Regions from separate parts of the Devosia sp. MC1541 genome, predicted to be linked through region 1. Evidence: predicted binding sites of a transcription regulator. Region 1 holds the regulator's gene; the other holds the start of a gene.
What was found. The regulator PhoB, encoded in region 1, activates phosphate uptake and scavenging genes when phosphate is short. The targets are predictions, from matches to a motif close to TGTCATNNANCTGTCAT.
Positions count from the first base shown of each region.

Region 1 (8,651 bases):
AGGGCGTTCCAGCGTTCATGCAGTCAAACCTGCATCTGGAAATCACCTACGACCCTGAACTGATCAAGATCGAACCAGCGCCTGTCCGCATCGCCGGTCAGTCCGACGCTGAGTTCAACGCCGCCAATATGGCCTGGCAGCGTAAGCTCGCCATGCTCAACTGGAACAACGTCATTGAAGCCTCCCTGCGCAAAGCAGCGCCGGAAGGGTATGAGATCGACACCCGCCAGCTTCTGACCATTGCAGAGACCGCCGCCCGTCACGAAGTCCGTGAGCGTCTCGTCGCCGACCCATCCCTGATGGGCCAAACCGTGCAGATGGAGCTTCTCGCTTCGGCCAATGCCGATAACTGGATCAAGGGCAATATCGACCGCAGCTTGGGCGACGGTCAGCAACAGCTCTCGGCCCCTGCGCGTGCGCTCATCGACATTTTCGAAGAAGACGGCACCATCACGCAGGGCTTTGCCTGGACGCTTCTCTCCAGCGTTGATAGTCGCTCCGCTCCGGCGTCGGCTGGCCTCTTGGGCGCCTTCATGGGCTCGCTCTGGATGATGCTGATTGTGGTTGTTCTCGCCGTGCCAATTGGCGTCGGCAGCGCGATCTATCTGGAAGAGTTCGCTCCCAAGTCGCGCCTTACCGACTTGATCGAAGTGAACATCAACAACCTTGCGGCTGTTCCCTCGATCGTCTTCGGTCTTCTGGGCGCTGCAGTGTTCATCAACTGGTTCCGCCTCCCCATCTCTGCGCCCTTGGCCGGAGGTCTCGTCCTCACCTTGATGACGCTTCCGACCATCATCATTGCCACCCGCGCAGCATTGAAGGGCGTTTCCCCGGCCCTGCGCCAGGCCGCGCTCGGCATGGGTGCCTCCAAGACGCAGATGGTGTTCCACCACGTGCTGCCCGTGACCTTCCCGTCGATCCTGACCGCCACCATCATCGGCGTCGCCCAGGCGCTAGGCGAAACCGCGCCGCTCCTCTTGATCGGCATGAACGCATTCGTCGCGTCGGTCCCTGGTACCCCGCTCGATCAGGCAACCGCCCTCCCCGTTCAGATCTACCTCTGGCAGGGCAACGAAAACCGCAACTTCTTTGAAGCCCGCACCTCCGCCGCTATCATGGTCCTGCTGGCCTTCATGATCTCCCTCAACGCGATCGCGATCTTCCTCAGATCCCGCCTCGAAAAGCGCGCATAAGGATCACAAAATGGATATTCTTGCCTCCAAGGCCAAGACACCCCACACTGCCCTCGGCGCAAATACGGATCTGTCTGAAATGATCGCGCATCCCATTCGTCTGACTGCCCGCGATGTCACCGTGCACTATGGTGCCAAGCAAGCCTTGCACGGCATTTCCATTGACATCCCAGATCGCTCTGTCACCGCTTTCATCGGTCCATCGGGCTGCGGTAAGTCGACCTTCCTGCGCTGCATCAATCGCATGAACGACACCATTGAAGGCGCCAAGGTTGGCGGTAAAATCGAACTCGACGGTCAGGACATTTACGCGCCAGACCTTGACGTGGTTGAACTGCGCGCCCGCGTTGGCATGGTGTTCCAAAAGCCGAACCCGTTTCCGAAGTCGATTTACGACAACGTCGCCTACGGCCCACGCATTCACGGACTTGCCCGCAATAAGACCGATCTCGACGCTATCGTCACCTCCTCGCTGCAAAAGGCAGGTCTCTGGAACGAAGTGAAGGATCGCTTGCAGGAACCAGGCACCGGCCTGTCCGGCGGTCAGCAGCAACGTCTGTGCATTGCCCGCGCCATCGCCGTTGGCCCAGAAGTCATTCTCATGGACGAGCCCTGCTCGGCCCTCGACCCGATTGCAACCGCCATCATCGAAGAGCTCATTGACGAGCTGCGGACCAATTACACCATCGTCATCGTCACCCACTCGATGCAGCAGGCAGCCCGCGTCTCGCAAAAGACTGCCTTCTTCCACTTGGGTAATCTGATTGAACAGGGCGACACGGAAGACATCTTCACCAACCCTGTCCACAAGCAGACCCAAGACTACATCATGGGCCGTATCGGTTAATCTAAGGGGAGAGCACAGCCATGCCACACAATACCGGCACAGAGCACATCGTTACCTCGTATAACGAAGAACTTCTCGCCCTCGCGCAGGCCATCGCCGAAATGGGTGGTCAGGTGGAAACGGCTGTCGAAAACGGCACGCGCGCCCTGCTCAAGCTCGACCGCGAACTGGCTGACGTGACCATCATCGCCGACCAGCGCATTGACGACATGCAACGCAAAATCGACGAAATGGCCGTGTCCATGATCGCCCGTCGTCAGCCAATGGCGTCCGACCTGCGTTCGATCATCACCGCCATCCACGTGGCGTCGGATCTTGAGCGCGTTGGCGATATGGCCAAGCAATTGGCCCGCCGCTCGCTCAAGCTCGAAACGATCAACCTGCAGGCCTCGTTCTACAGCGGCGTCCGTAACATGACCGCTCTCGTGCTCGGTCAGCTCAAGGAGGCGCTCGACGCCTACGCCAATCGTGATGCGGAAGCTGCCGTTGACGTTTGCAATCGTGATGATGATGTCGACGCCATGCACACTTCCCTGTTCCGCGAACTCCTCACCTATATGATGGAAGATCCGCGCAACATCACTTCTTGCACCCAGCTTTTGTTCTGCGCCAAGAGCCTTGAACGTGTAGGCGACCACGCAACCAATATCGCTGAACGCGCTTACTATCTTTCGACTGGTAAGCAGCTCACCAGCGACGTCCAAGAACTCCAACGTCAGCAGATCAAAGCCTAAGCGCCAATTTCGTCACGTCGCCCAATCGGCGTGACGAACTCTTCGAAAATCCCCTATATTGAGTAACGGTCCCTACGGGCCGATTGACGGAGCACGCCCATGCCCGCGACGATCCTTGTTGTCGAAGACGAAGCCGACATCTCCCTGCTCCTGCAATACAATCTGCAGGCTGAAGGCTTTGATGTCGTCACAGCGGAAACCGGCGATGAAGCGCACCACGCCATCGCAGAACGCGTCCCTGACCTGATCTTGCTCGATTGGATGTTACCCGAAGTTTCCGGCATCGAAATCTGCCGTCGCCTGCGTGCGCGTGAAGAAACCGCCCGCGTTCCAATTATTATGCTCACGGCCCGCGGCGAAGAAGAAGAGCGCGTACGCGGTCTCACCACCGGCGCAGACGATTACATCGTCAAGCCATTCTCTGTCCCCGAACTCGTCGCCCGTATTCAAGCGCTGCTGCGCCGGGCGAGCCCAAGCCTTGTGACGAACGCGCTTAAGGTTGGTGAGCTTGAGCTAGACCGCACCACTCACCGCGTCAGCCGTGGGTCCCGAGACATTCACCTTGGGCCGACAGAATATCGCCTGCTCGAATACCTCATGACCCATCCGGGCCGCGTCTACACCCGCGAGCAGCTTCTCGACGGCGTTTGGGGCAATGACGTCTATGTCGACGAACGCACTGTGGACGTCCATATCGGCCGCCTCCGCCGCGCCATCAACCGTGGCAAGGAAGCCGACCCCATCCGCACGGTCCGCGGCGCCGGCTACTCCTTCGACGAACGCTTCTCGCAACTGGCTTAGATCGCGTGCCCTTAGGCACAACAAGGTCTGACACTCGGCACTGTTTTCTGGTCACCGCAAGTCGCCGCTGATCAGAAAAAAGCCAAAAAATCTCTCTGCGCGGGGCGCATCGAAACTGTTTTGCGTGTTCTACGAGGCCCAATAACGCAATCCACCAAATCAGACGCTTGACGTGTAAAGTCCTTTCATATCATAGAATTAACCATAATATTCTTCGTGTCTCCTGATTTGTTGAGCAGCGCCAAAAGCTGCAGATTGCCGCGCCACTATGTTGTCAAAGCCAATTGCCGTTGTACCGGCGATCGTCGCCCTACTTGCTGCTACCAATATCACCGCAGCGCAGGCCCGAGATATCACCATCAGTGAAGGTCAAACCGGAGGTGCTCAGAGCCTTTCCGGGATCGGGGACACGCTCTTTATCGCAAGTGGTGGCACCTTGGACTCCACAAGCAACGTGATTTCCATCACCGGCTTGGATACGGTGATCACGAACTACGGTACGATCGAAAATCGCGGAAGCGCCACCTACGCGCTGGAAACGCTGGCAGCTAACACGCGAGTGGTCAATCACGGCGGCATCTTCTCCTACGAAGACTGCTCCTATGGCGTCTACGCCACTGGTGATTATTTCACACTCACCAACACCGGAACGATTGAGACCAAGGGCAGCTGGGCGGGCACAGGTATCCAGGTCGAAAACAGCGCCAATAATGTGCTCAATGTGACGTTGGACAATAGTGGCAGCATCATCACCCACGGCACACAATCCCACGGTATTAGCCTTTACGGCACCAGTTCACGCATCACCAATACGGGCAACATTAGGACAGCGGACCACGGCAGCGCCGGTATCTATGTCTACTCCCCCACGACCCAAAGTGATATTGTCATCACCAACTCCGGGACCATCCATGCAAAGGGTGGAGAGTACCAAACCTCTTCTGGCGGCTACGTCCAGAGCCATGGCATCCAAACCAATGCCGCCAATGTTCACATCATCAACAGCGGCACCGTAATCAGCGAACAGTTCGACGCTTTCGCAATGGGCTTTGCCAATAGCAAACTTACGCTCTTGCCCGGCTCTGTGGTTTCTGGTGGCATTCGCTTCTCGCAGGCTGCAACGGGCTCTCTCGAAATCGGCAACGGCCTTGAAGGCGTTATCAAGATCACTGGAGAGTTGCGCGACGATCAGATCGAAACGCATGGCCAGGCCTATACCCGCGCTGTCACAACCGAAGCCACTGAGCACCGCCGCAATGGCGATGCCGCGACGAGCACCTACACAACCTTCACCGTTGTTTCCACCGCCTCCATCGAAGCGGCCAACACCGCGACTGTTCAAACTGCTAGCACTGTAATATCCAATATCGCCAACCATACTGGCGATCGCCGTCAAAGCCTGCCGCGCAGCACCTCGGCTCTGGGCTATGCTCCGTCCCCGGCGACACCAGACTTCCCTGATTTTGCCCCTAGCGACGATTTTGGCGCATGGGCCAGCGCTTATGGCGAACTCACTGCCCCAGCTTCGGGCAAGATCGGCTCCAAGTCCTTGCAAGGTGGTGCACTGGTTGGCTCAGACGTAAAACTCTCTGATGATAGCCTCGCGGGGCTTTTCGTTGGCCTCGGTCGTGGCCACGTCGAGACGGTTTCCAAGTCCGAACTCGATGTCACGTCTCTGCTCGGCGGCGGCTATGCCTCGCTGGCTGTTGGGTCCGTGTTCATCGACATCAACGCGACGCTTGGCGTTTCCGCCAATGACAGCGCGCGCCGCTTCGTCAACAACACGGTCGCAGCAGGGTATGAAACAGCCTATGCCAACTATGTTAGCATGTTCGCCAGTCCGTCGATCAAACTCGGCATGGACCAGGATCTCGGCTTCGCTCGCCTAACTCCGAGCGTCACCTTGACCTATGCTGGCATTCATCAGGCTGGTTATTCGGAATCAGGCTCCTCTGCCAATGTCACCATGGGTTCCAGCTTCTCGCACCTGCTCAATGCCCGTGCAGAACTTGAACTCGGCACTATCGACCTCGGCGAAGCGGGCAGTGGCTGGAGTGGCAGCGCCAAGATTGGTGCCGATGGCACATTGACCTATGGCGGCACGACCGATGCTCAAGTGCTCGGCACGACACTAAGCCTTGCGGGCAACTCGACCAATGCCGCGCGCGGCTTCATCGGTGCCAATGCCCAATACCAGTCCGGCACCTACAGTTTTACCGCCGGCACAGAACTCGGCCTCAACACCCAAGGCATGGTCTCGGCCAGCCTACGCGGCGGTGTCGGAATGCGTTTCTAAAGCCAGCAGTTGTCTCCAACTCAAATCGCTCGCCACTGGCGGGCGATATTGGTTTCGACGTGGTTCACGTTCTCGCTGTACGTTCCTCACAGCTCAGCTAGTCTCCTAGCAACCATTTGAGTCGGAACTTCATGACGTCCTTTTCAACGCAGCGGGTCAACCCGCTCTACCTGCTCGCTGCGTTCGCCAGTGGGTGCTTACTCACCCTCGCAGTTTTCTTTAACGGTGAGGCCGGTCGCTATGGCGGCGGCATCTTTTCATCGTGGCAGGCTCATGGTGTCGGCACGGTCGTTGCAATGCTGCTGCTCGCCATCATATGGCGCAAGGAACGCGCCAAAGCCGCCGCTGCCAAGGCCATTTATGGCAAGGCCCCCCTCTGGGCCTATCTCGGGGGCGTGTTTGGTGGTTTGACCGTTATTCTAACGTCCTACTCAGTCAATTCGCCCATCGCCTTGGGCGGCACTTTGGCGATTGGCCTCGTGGGTCAGTTCGCGCTTTCGCTTGCCGCTGATCACTGGGGGCTGCTGGGCTTGCCGAAGCGCAAGCTCGACCTGCGCGACGGCGCCGCCGTACTACTGATTTCCGCTGGTAGCATGATCATCATTCTCTTCGGCGTCGGTGCAGCATGATCGGCCCCATTATCTCTGCCTTCGTGATCGGCCTGCTGATCATCCTCAGCCGTCAGGTCAATGGGCGCGTCTCCGTCTCCACTACCCCACTCATTTCGTCCTTTTGGAACCATATCGTCGGCTTCGTGTTCATGACCATCCTCGGTCTTGCCGTGGGTGGGCTCATTCCAGAAAACATCGGCGATATTCCGCTCTGGGTATATTCGGGCGGCGCAATCGGCGTGATCTTTGTCGCCGCAGGCTCTTTCCTCATCACCAAGATTGGCGCGACCAATACAACCCTATTACTCATTGCTGGTCAGATGATTTCGAGTGTCGTTCTCGACATGCTGCGCGGCGTACCCCTGACCATGTGGGCGAGCGTCCTGGGCATTGTGCTAATCCTTGCAGGCATGGCGCTGACCCAACGTCCCGCTAAAGACCAAGCCGAATAAAAAAACGGGGCCCGAAGGCCCCGTTCGCATTTCCTATTTAGCCGGCAGCTGTGTAAGCCGTCTTCACCACGGTGAAGAATTCTGCCGCATAACGGCCCTGCTCGCGGGGGCCGTAGCTCGATCCCTTGCGACCACCAAACGGCACGTGGAAGTCCACCCCGGCCGTCGGCACATTGACCATCACCATGCCCGCTTCGACATTGCGCTTAAAGTGCGTCGAGTATTTGAGCGAGGTGGTGACAATGCCTGCCGACAGACCGAACTCGGTGTCGTTACAGATCGCCAGACCTTCTTCGTAATCCTTGACCTTGATCACCGCTGCAACCGGCCCGAATATCTCTTCGCGCGCGATGCGCATGGAATTGGTCGCTTCAGTGAACAGCGCGGGCTGCAGGAAGTAGCCCTCTGTATCCTTCTGCACACGACCACCACCCGCGACGAGTTTCGCGCCCTCGGCCTGACCAATTGCGATGTAATCGGTGTCCTGCTTGAGCTGGCTCGGATCGACGACTGGCCCGATTTCGGTATCCTTGTCGAGCGCCGCGCCAACACGCAGATTGCGCGTGCGCTCAGCCAAATCTTCGACGAACTTGTCGTGAATACCTTCCGTGACAATCACGCGGCTGGATGCCGTGCACCGCTGGCCGGTCGAGAAGAAGGCCGACTGCGCCACGCTCTCGACGGCGACTTTGAGGTCCGCATCATCGAGCACCAAAACCGGGTTCTTGCCGCCCATTTCCAGCTGGAACTTACGATTGTGCTTGATCGAGGCTTCCGCCACGCGACGGCCAGTGCCAACCGAACCGGTAAAGCTAAGCGCCGCGACATCAGGGCTATCCAGCAGTGTCTGCCCGACGACAGAGCCCTTGCCCATGACCAGATTAAGAACACCCTTCGGCAGGCCCGCGCGCTGCAGAATGTCGACAATTGCCCAGGTGGAAGCTGGCACCAAATCCGCGGGCTTGATGACAACCGTGTTGCCATAAGCGAGCGCTGGAGCAATCTTCCATGCCGGGATCGCAATGGGGAAGTTCCAAGGCGTGATAATCCCCACGACGCCAATTGGCTCGCGGGTGATTTCAACGCCAACGCCCGGACGAACCGAAGCCATAACTTCGCCTGTCAGACGCAGCACTTCGCCCGAGAAAAAGTCAAAGATCTGCGCAGCGCGGGTCACTTCGCCAATTGCTTCTGGCAGTGTCTTGCCTTCTTCGCGCGCCAACAGCTCGCCCAGTTCGGCCTTGCGCGCCAAAATCTCGTCGGACGCTTTGCGCAGAATGCCATGACGCTCAAGCAGCCCTGAACGCGACCATGCTGGGAATGCGGCCTTAGCTGCCGCGATCGCCGCTGTTGTGTCGTCAACTGATGCGCGCGCATAGACGCCCACAACATCCGAAAGGTTGGATGGGTTGATGTTTTCTACGCCGTCAGAGCCGACCCACTCGCCGTCGATAAGGTTCTTAAACAGTTCAGTCATGAATGTGCCTTTCAGCAATGGGTCACAAGAGGTCCGCGCGAGCAAGATCGCGCAGCAAATGGCTCGCGCCATAGATCCAGGGTGGACAAACAGTTGAGAGATTAACCCGGTTGCGCAGTGTGCCAAGGCTTGGCGTCGAAACAGAGACAACGTCCCCAAGTTTATGGGTAAAGCCCATGCCCTGCCCGCCGCGATCCTTCACCGGGGCAAACATCGTCCCCAGATAAAGCACAAGACCGT
Region 1 is NZ_JABBDZ010000015.1:10,953-19,603, forward strand. It holds gene pstA (phosphate ABC transporter permease PstA) at 1-1,193, shown strand, start outside; gene pstB (phosphate ABC transporter ATP-binding protein PstB) at 1,273-2,040, shown strand; gene phoU (phosphate signaling complex protein PhoU) at 2,061-2,774, shown strand; gene phoB (phosphate regulon transcriptional regulator PhoB) at 2,874-3,575, shown strand; gene HKD40_RS14130 (autotransporter outer membrane beta-barrel domain-containing protein) at 3,844-5,871, shown strand; gene HKD40_RS14135 (DMT family transporter) at 6,003-6,500, shown strand; gene HKD40_RS14140 (DMT family transporter) at 6,497-6,934, shown strand; gene HKD40_RS14145 (aldehyde dehydrogenase family protein) at 6,972-8,411, opposite strand; gene HKD40_RS14150 (fumarylacetoacetate hydrolase family protein) at 8,434-8,651, opposite strand, start outside.

Region 2 (8,651 bases), on a different contig from region 1:
ATTTGCCGTGACGACGCCAATCGCGCATGAAGAAGCCACCGTGATAGGGCGGAATATGTTCGGACGCTTCGATGGACGCAATATTGCCCAGCTGGCCTTCGGCCTGCGCACGGCGGAGGTCGACATAAAGGGGCGCATAGCGCAGCACCAGACCAACCATGACATTGTCTGAGCCGTACTGAGCAATCAGCTCGGCCAGCGCCATCGTGTCTTCGACCGAGGTCACCACTGGCTTTTCAGAGAAAATTTTCATTCCGCGCTCGAGACCGATGCGGATGTAGTCGAGATGGGTGTGATTGGGCGAACCAATCATCAGCAGGTCCAGATTGCCCTGATCGATCAGGTCTTCGATGCTGTCGTAGGCCTGGCCGACGTTGACGCCATGTTCTTGTGTATAGGGAAGGCCCGCAGGAGCAGGGTCCACATATCCGACGATCTCAAATTCGGACGAAGCCAGAGTGAATACTCTGGAGAGATAACCCAGCCGATAACCGAGGCCGACGATACCTACGCGCATACTTTGAATTCCCTACCCTGATCGTTCTCCGGTCAGCCCCTCAGCCCACCAGATTTGTGTAAACGATTTTCAAGACTAGTCAGCGAGGGTAAGGATTGTCAACTGGGTTTACGGTTAAAAATAATACCAATCTGAACCGCCCGGTATTCCGCCAGTTGTGCTTGTATAACTGCAACTTAGCCTAAGAATTAGGCGCGTTGCTCACACAATCCTTGTAGACAAGAAACAAATGCGGAGGCACAGTCATGCGATTGGCATCATCCTAACCCTTTCAGAGGGAATAGGTATCCTGTCGATGACTGAAAATTTTTAACAGAGAAGACGCACGTCCCTCAACCGCTATGGCAAGAGTATAATGTCCCTGTCGCAGAACCCATTTCCCAACGATCCTGATCGCAGTGCAATCTGGACCATGCTGGTTCCGCGCGATATCGAGGCCTATGTTAAGGCCGATTGGTCGATGGTGGAAGACGACTTCGTCACCACTGATTTCTTCGGCGTCAACGGGAATGGCAAGGACAATCCAGACGGCTGGACGATCAGCTATCCGACCCTTGAGCTTTATCGTGATGAATGGCTTCGGCAGGCGCGCGAAGGTCAGTCGGTTGTTTATGCCGAAGACCAAGAAGCCGGTATTCACCGCGCCACCAGCCTGACTGAAATTGAAATCAGCGGCGAGCGGGCGATCGCACACAAGAAGTTTGATGGCGAGATCAAGCGCGCCGATGGTGAGGTTGATCGCCTTAATTGGCAGACCGTCTATTTCTGCCGCAAAGTCGAAGGCCAGTGGAAGCTCACAGGTTTTGTTGGCTACCTGCCCTATCCAATGGGCAAGCCGGTTTAATCAGCGCACTCCAATCGTTCCGCTCGGCGCTCACGGCATGAGCGCGGGACGCCGAGCCACTGAAAGTAAACCACACACAATTGTTCGGCATCGCCTTTTGCCCTGCCGTTCTTCATCATCAGCCTCATTCTGACGAGGCGCTTTGAGAAGCGCTCGACAGTGCATTCTACCTAAGGGAGGAAAAGCCATGCGTATTGCTGTTGCGGGCCTGCACATCGAATGCAGCACTTATAATCCGGTTCTGAACCGGCAGGCCGACTTCCGCACGCTGCAGGGCCCGGCCATGCTCAAGGACATCTATTTTGATTTCCTGACGCATTTCCCGGCTGAGTTCGTCACCATTTTCCACGCCCGCGCCATTGCTGGCGGCCCTGTCGCCCGCGACACCTATGAAACATGGAAGACCGAAATCCTTGAGGGGATTAAGGCTGCGGTGCCCGTCGACGGCGTTTACCTGCCAATGCATGGAGCGATGTTCGTTGAGGGCATGTTCGACGCCGAAGGCGATTTCATCGCCGCAGTGCGTGAGGTGGTCGGGCCGGATGTGCTGATTTCCGCAAGCTATGATTTGCATGGCAATGTCAGCCAGAAAATCATCGACAATCTCGACATGTTTTCGACCTATCGCACCGCCCCACATATCGACGTACAGGACACGATGCGCCGGGCTGTGACCATGCTGGTGCGGGCGCTGCGGACGGGCGTAAAGCCTGTGCTGGGTTGGGTGAAGGTTCCGGTGCTCCTGCCAGGCGAACGCACCTCAACGCAGGATGAGCCTGCGCGCACCTTCTACACCACTATCCACGAGACCGAAGAGCCGATGGGCATTTGGGATGCGTCGTTCCAAGTGGGCTATGTGTGGGCGGACGAGCCGCGTTCGACCGCTTGTGCGATTGTGACGGGCACGGATAAGGCGGTGCTGGAAGTCGCAGCGAAATCGCTGGCGCAGAAATACTGGGACCTGCGCGAGGAGTTTGTGTTTGGCATGGAGGTGGGCTCGATCGAAGAGTGCGTCGCCAAGGCCATTGCGAGCCCCACCGCGCCAGTTGTTCTGGCAGAATCGGGCGACAACCCAACCGGGGGTGGCGTATCGGATCGTGCCGAGGTTTTGGCTGAGTTGATCAAGCAGAATGCTCAGGGCGTGGTGTTTGCGGGGATTACCGACAAGGCCGCGACCGAGGCAGCTTATGCGGCAGGTGTCGGGGCCAAGGTCCAGCTGCACATCGGCGCGAGCCTTGATCCGGCGAGTACGCCAGTCGATGCGGAAGCGGTTGTGAAATTCTTGCTGGAAACCGACGATGCCAAACTGCGCGAAGCTGTGGTGACCATCGGTGGGATCGATCTGGTACTCAGCATTCGCCGTCGCCCGTTCCACAACATCATCGACTTCACCAAGCTTGGGCTTGATCCGAAGTCGGCCAAGATTGTGGTGGTGAAGTCGGGCTATCTGTCGCCGGAGCTGGGCCCCGTCGCCAATCCGGGGATTATGGCGCTGTCGCCCGGCGTGGTCGACCAGTTTGTGGAACGCACCGAGCGCAATCATACGCCGCGCCCGACCTATCCGTTCGACAAGAATTTCGACTATACGCCAGAAATGAAGTGGTCTCAGCGCGCTCTTTAGTGCGCTGAGAGGACGGCTCGAAGTTCGAGCACTTTATCGCGGGAGGTGACGCGGCGGTTGGGGCTGACAAAGCCCAAGCGCTTCGCGCCTTCCGTGTCCTCTGCCGGAGCGCGCTCCGAGCACGAGGCGTGGACAACCGACACCGGCACACGATTGAGAATGCGACGGGCATTGACCGAGGACACGCCTGAACCCGGCATAATGGTGATCCGCCCCTTGGCGGCTTCGTGCATTTTGGCGATGTCTTCAATGCCAGCCTCAGCGGAAAGCTGACGCCCTGACGTCAAAATCGTATCGAAGCCGAGCGCAATGGCCTGTTCGACGGCTTCTTCAACATCAGGCACGAGATCGACGCAGCGATGCAGTGTGCGAGGCGTGTCGCCCGCCATCTGGCAGAGGATTTCGAGGCGGCGCATATCGAGCGCGCCACTGGGCAGGCTGGCGCCCAAGACAACGCCGAGATGATTGGTCCGGGCGGTTTCGATATCGCTGATCATAATGGCCAGCTCGTAATCGTCGAAGACGAAGTCTCCGGCGCGGGGACGCACCATCATGCGGACGGGGATCGGCGTGCTCGATGCCAGTTTCGCCAAGCCAGCAAAAGGCGTGAGCCCGCCATATTCGAGCGACGAGCAGAGCTCGATGCGGTCAGCGCCGCCTTCGACTGCCGCTTGAATGCCCGAGAGGCTATCAACGCAAACTTCTAGCAAGGTCATACCACGCCCTCCGAATAGGCCAAGCTTGCAGCGCCGATGAGGCCTGCATCGACAGTCAGTTGGGCTGGAACGATGAGTGGTCGGTCAAGCTTGCGCAGAATGCGCGGGCGAACGGCGGCGTCAAGCGCTGCCACTAGCTCGGGACTATTCCCTAGGCCACCGCCGACGGGGATAATGTCGGGGCCAAGCACGTTCACCAGCAAGGCGAGCGGGGCCGCAAGGAGCTCGGTGTAAAGCGTCATGGTCTGGGTTGATTGAGTATCGCCCTGCCCCCATGCGGAGACAATGTCGAGGCTCGAGAGCGTTTGGCCATGGATTTGGGCATGAAGGCGCTCCAAACCGCGGGCGCCGCCGATGGTGTCGGTGCAGCCAAGCTGGCCACAACCGCACGCCATATGCGCAATTTTGTGCGGCCAGGCCTGGGTTTCAGTTTGGACAATGGTGGCGTGGCCCCATTCGCCAGAGAACCCGCCAGCACCGCGAATGAGACGTCCATCGGCAATAATGCCGCCACCGACGCCGGTGCCGAGAATGACGCCGAAGACGACGTTAAACCCCTTGCCCGCGCCCGCATGGGCTTCGGCCAAGGCGAAACAATCTGCATCATTGCCGACGATGACGGGGCGAGAGAGCTTGGCACTGAGATCTGGCCCGAGGGCACGACCGTTGATGCACGGGATATTGGCAACCGTGGCGACATTGGTTGCCGGGTCAACGACGCCAGCAATGGAAATGGCGATGGCCGCCCCTGCAGGTGCGCCGCCTTGGGCGATGAGTGCCGCGATGGCATCGGCAAAGGCGTCAAAGTCGTGCGCTGGTGTGGCGACGCGACCGAGCGAGACAATATCTGTCGCACTGTGGGCAACTGCGGCCTTAATCGTGGTGCCGCCAATATCGAAACAGGTGATCATGAGAGGCTGGCGACTTCCCTATAAGGCACGGCCGATGCTTACGGCGTGTGACATGGGTTTGCCTGCGCCGCAAGAGTCCGCAGCGTAATCCAGACCACCGCGGCGTCCGGCACCCCATATTCGATCACAAACACAGCTGCGACGGATGGTTGTGCACTGTCATGGTAACGTCACCAAAGCTTCAAGGAAGCGTCAAGCAGCATCGTTAGAGGAGCCATGCCCGCAGAAAACGTCGGCGGGTACGACACCAAATTCGGTGAGCTGAAACGGAAAAATCCGCAGCTCAAATGTCGTTCACGAAATCCAGTCTGGCGGGACTTGGGTCGATGCTGACCTGTCCTATGGGAGACAGAAGATGAAGACGATGAACCGCGCGGCACTTGCCGCTATCACCCTTGCCCTGAGCACCTCGGTTGCCTTTGCGCAGACCGAACTCAACTGGTGGCACTCCATGGGTGGCGAACTGGGCGAACGCGTGGAAGCGCTTGCTGCAGACTTCAACGCCAGCCAGAGCGAATTTAAGGTCGTTCCGTCCTATCGTGGCGAATACGAAGAATCCATGATCAGCACCATCGCCGCCTTCCGCGCTGGCGAGCAGCCGCATCTGGTGCAGGTTTACGAAGTTGGCACTGGCACCATGATGGCTGCCAAGGGCGCTGTTCTGCCCGTTTACGAACTGATGGCAGCACATGGCTCGAACTTCGATCCATCGGCATTCTTGCCAGTCGTGACCGGCTATTACACCGACACCGAAGGCAATATGCTTTCGATGCCGTTCAACTCCTCCACCCCAATTCTCTATTACAACAAGACCGCTTTCGAGAAGGCAGGGCTTGATCCAAACGTCGCGCCAAAGACCTGGGCCGATATCGAAAACTTCGGCAAGAAGATCGTTGAATCGGGCGCTGCCACGTGCGGTACGGCCATCAGCTATTCGGCCACCTGGATCGGCACCGAAAACCTCTCGTCGCTGCACAACGTGCCATACGGCTCGCTGGAAAACGGCTTTGGTGGTCTCGGCACCGAACTGACCTTTAACCACGACCTCTCCGTTCGCCTCTGGGAAAAGCTGGCTGAATGGCAGAAGACCGGCATCTACCAGTACGGTGGTACCAGCGGCGGTTCGGACAATGCGCCACGCTTCTACGCTGGCGAATGTGCGATCTTCATGGGTTCCTCGGCCTCCCGCGCTGGCGTTCTCGCCAATGCCAAGGACTTTGAAGTTGGCTTCGGCATGCTGCCATACTTTGACGACGTCGACGGCGCACCGCAGAACTCCATCATTGGTGGCGCAACTCTGTGGACCCTAGCTGGCCACGAAGACGCTGAATACAAGGGCGTAGCGCAGTTCCTGAACTACCTCTCTTCGGCTGAAGTTCAGGCCAAGTTCCACCAGGAAACGGGTTACCTGCCTGTTACTCAGGCCGCTTATGAGCTGACCAAGAGCCAGGGCTATTACGACGCAAACCCAGGTTCGGACATCGCTATCCAGCAGATCAACCTCAACCCACCGACTGAAAACTCGAAGGGCGTTCGCTTCGGCAACATGCCGCAGATCCGTACCGTGATCGACGAAGAGTTCCAGGCCGTTCTCAATGGCTCGAAGTCTGCCAAGGAAGCGCTTGATAGCGCCGTTGCCCGCGGCAACGACATCCTTCGCGAATTTGAATCTGCCAATCAGTAAGCAGTCTTAATCCGGAAGGGCCGGCGAAAACCGGCCCTTTCTTTGTTTTGCGGATACGGCGGACGATGGAAACAAAACGTACGACATTCCCGAATAAGGGCCTGCCATTCTTACTGGTCGCCCCACAGTTGATCATCACGCTAGTGTTCTTCATCTGGCCGGCGGCACAGGCCGTCAAATCTTCTTTCGAACGCGCTGACCCATTTGGGCTTTCGACCAAGTTCGTCGGTTTAGCGCATTATGCGCGCCTCTTTAGCGACCCGCTCTATCTGGCCTCTATCGGCCGCACGGCGCTGTTTGCAGCATCGGTTACAGCCATTTCGATGGGCTTTGCGCTGATCCTGGCCGTTGCCGTCAGCCGCGTTATCCGTTCGGCACAGACCTACACCACGCTGCTGGTCTGGCCCTATGCTGTGGCCCCCGTGGTTGCGGGCATTCTGTGGTGGTTCCTGTTCAACAACGCCACCGGCATTCTTCCCTATTTCATGCGCTATGTGGGGATTGATTGGGATTCTGCACTCAATGGCGATCACGCCATGACCTTGGTGATCATCGCTGCCAGCTGGAAGCAGATTTCCTACAATTTCCTGTTCTTCGTGGCTGGCATGCAGTCGGTTCCACACGCGCTTACCGAAGCTGCGGCGATTGATGGTGCGAGCCCATGGAAGCGGTTCTGGACCATTATCTTCCCGCTGCTCTCGCCGACCACGTTCTTCCTCTTCATCGTCAACATCAACTACGTGATGTTCGACACTTTCGCGATCATCGCGTCGACCACTGAAGGCGGGCCAAACCAGGCCACCAACACGCTGGTCTACAAAGTATACGCCGACGGCTTCATCGGTCTCAACCTGGGCTCCTCTTCTGCGCAGTCCGTGGTCCTGATGCTCTTCGTTATTGTCCTCACCTTCGTGCAGTTCCGCTACGTGGAACGCCGCGTGCAGTACTAAGGCCCACTCATGGTCGAGAACCGTCCATTTCTCACCATCCTCACGCACCTCGTTTTGGTGCTGGGGGTGCTGATCATCGCCTTTCCTGTCTATGTCGCGCTCATGGCGTCGACCCACGACGAGGCCACGCTAAACATGGCAGCGCCTTTGCTGCCAGGCGGGCATTTGTGGGATAATCTGGTCACTGTCTGGACCTATGATCCACCGGGCCTGCCGCCATTCTGGACTATGGTCTGGAACTCCACGATGATGGCTTTCATCATCATGGTGGGCAAGGTGGTGATCTCGATCATCTCCGCCTATGCCATCGTCTACTTCAAGTTCCCCTTCCGCGTTCTGGCCTTCTGGCTGATCTTCGTCACGCTGATGTTACCGGTCGAAGTGCGCATCATTCCGACCTATGAAGTGGTGGCAAACCTTGGCTTGCTCAACAGCTACGCTGGCCTGACCATTCCCCTGATCGCGTCGGCAACCGCGACCTTCCTGTTCCGTCAGTTCTTCATGACGGTGCCTGACGAATTGATGGAAGCTGCACGCGTTGATGGCGCAGGGCCGATCAAGTTCTTCATCGATATTCTGCTGCCGCTCTCGCGCACCAATATCGCAGCGCTCTGCATCATCCTCTTCATCTACGGCTGGGTGCAGTATCTTTGGCCCCTGCTCGTCACCACACGCGAAGAGCATTTCACCCTGATGATGGGCGTTAAACAAATGGCTGGGGCGCAGGAAGTCGACCCACAGTGGAACCTCATCATCACCGCGGCCGTGCTGGCCATGCTTCCCCCCGTCCTCATTGTTATCTTCATGCAGCGCCTGTTCGTTAAGGGCCTCGTGGACACGGAGAAATAATCGAAATGGCTGGTATTGAGCTCAAAGAAGTTCGTAAGGTCTATCCGGGCAATGTCGCCGCAATCCACGGCGTCGATCTCTCGATCAAAGACGGCGAGATGGTTGTTCTCGTCGGCCCATCAGGGTGCGGAAAGTCCACTCTCTTGCGCATGATCGCAGGTCTTGAAGGCATCACCTCAGGTACCATCTCGATTGATAATCAGGTGGTGAACCAGAAAGAGCCCGCCGAGCGCGACATCGCTATGGTGTTCCAGAATTACGCGCTCTATCCGCATATGAGTGTGCGTCAGAACCTCGAATACGGCCTCAAGAACCGCAAAACCCCGAGTGACGAAATCGACCGTCGCGTGGCCGAGGCAGCACGCATTCTGGAAATCACGCCGTTCCTTGATCGCAAGCCGCGTCAACTTTCGGGCGGTCAGCGCCAGCGCGTCGCCATGGGCCGCGCCATCGTGCGCCAGCCTAAGGCGTTTCTGTTTGACGAACCGCTGTCGAACCTTGACGCCAAGCTGCGCGGTCAGATGCGCATTGAAATCCGCCGCCTGCAGCGTTCGCTCAA
Region 2 is NZ_JABBDZ010000003.1:37,929-46,579, reverse strand. It holds gene HKD40_RS04640 (Gfo/Idh/MocA family oxidoreductase) at 1-517, opposite strand, end outside; gene HKD40_RS04635 (hypothetical protein) at 873-1,361, shown strand; gene HKD40_RS04630 (M81 family metallopeptidase) at 1,549-2,982, shown strand; gene HKD40_RS04625 (copper homeostasis protein CutC) at 2,979-3,698, opposite strand; gene HKD40_RS04620 (ROK family protein) at 3,695-4,609, opposite strand; gene ugpB (sn-glycerol-3-phosphate ABC transporter substrate-binding protein UgpB) at 4,974-6,293, shown strand; gene ugpA (sn-glycerol-3-phosphate ABC transporter permease UgpA) at 6,359-7,243, shown strand; gene ugpE (sn-glycerol-3-phosphate ABC transporter permease UgpE) at 7,253-8,092, shown strand; gene HKD40_RS04600 (sn-glycerol-3-phosphate import ATP-binding protein UgpC) at 8,098-8,651, shown strand, end outside.
Region 2: the regulator PhoB is predicted to act here: its motif matches at 4,767-4,783, upstream of ugpB (sn-glycerol-3-phosphate ABC transporter substrate-binding protein UgpB).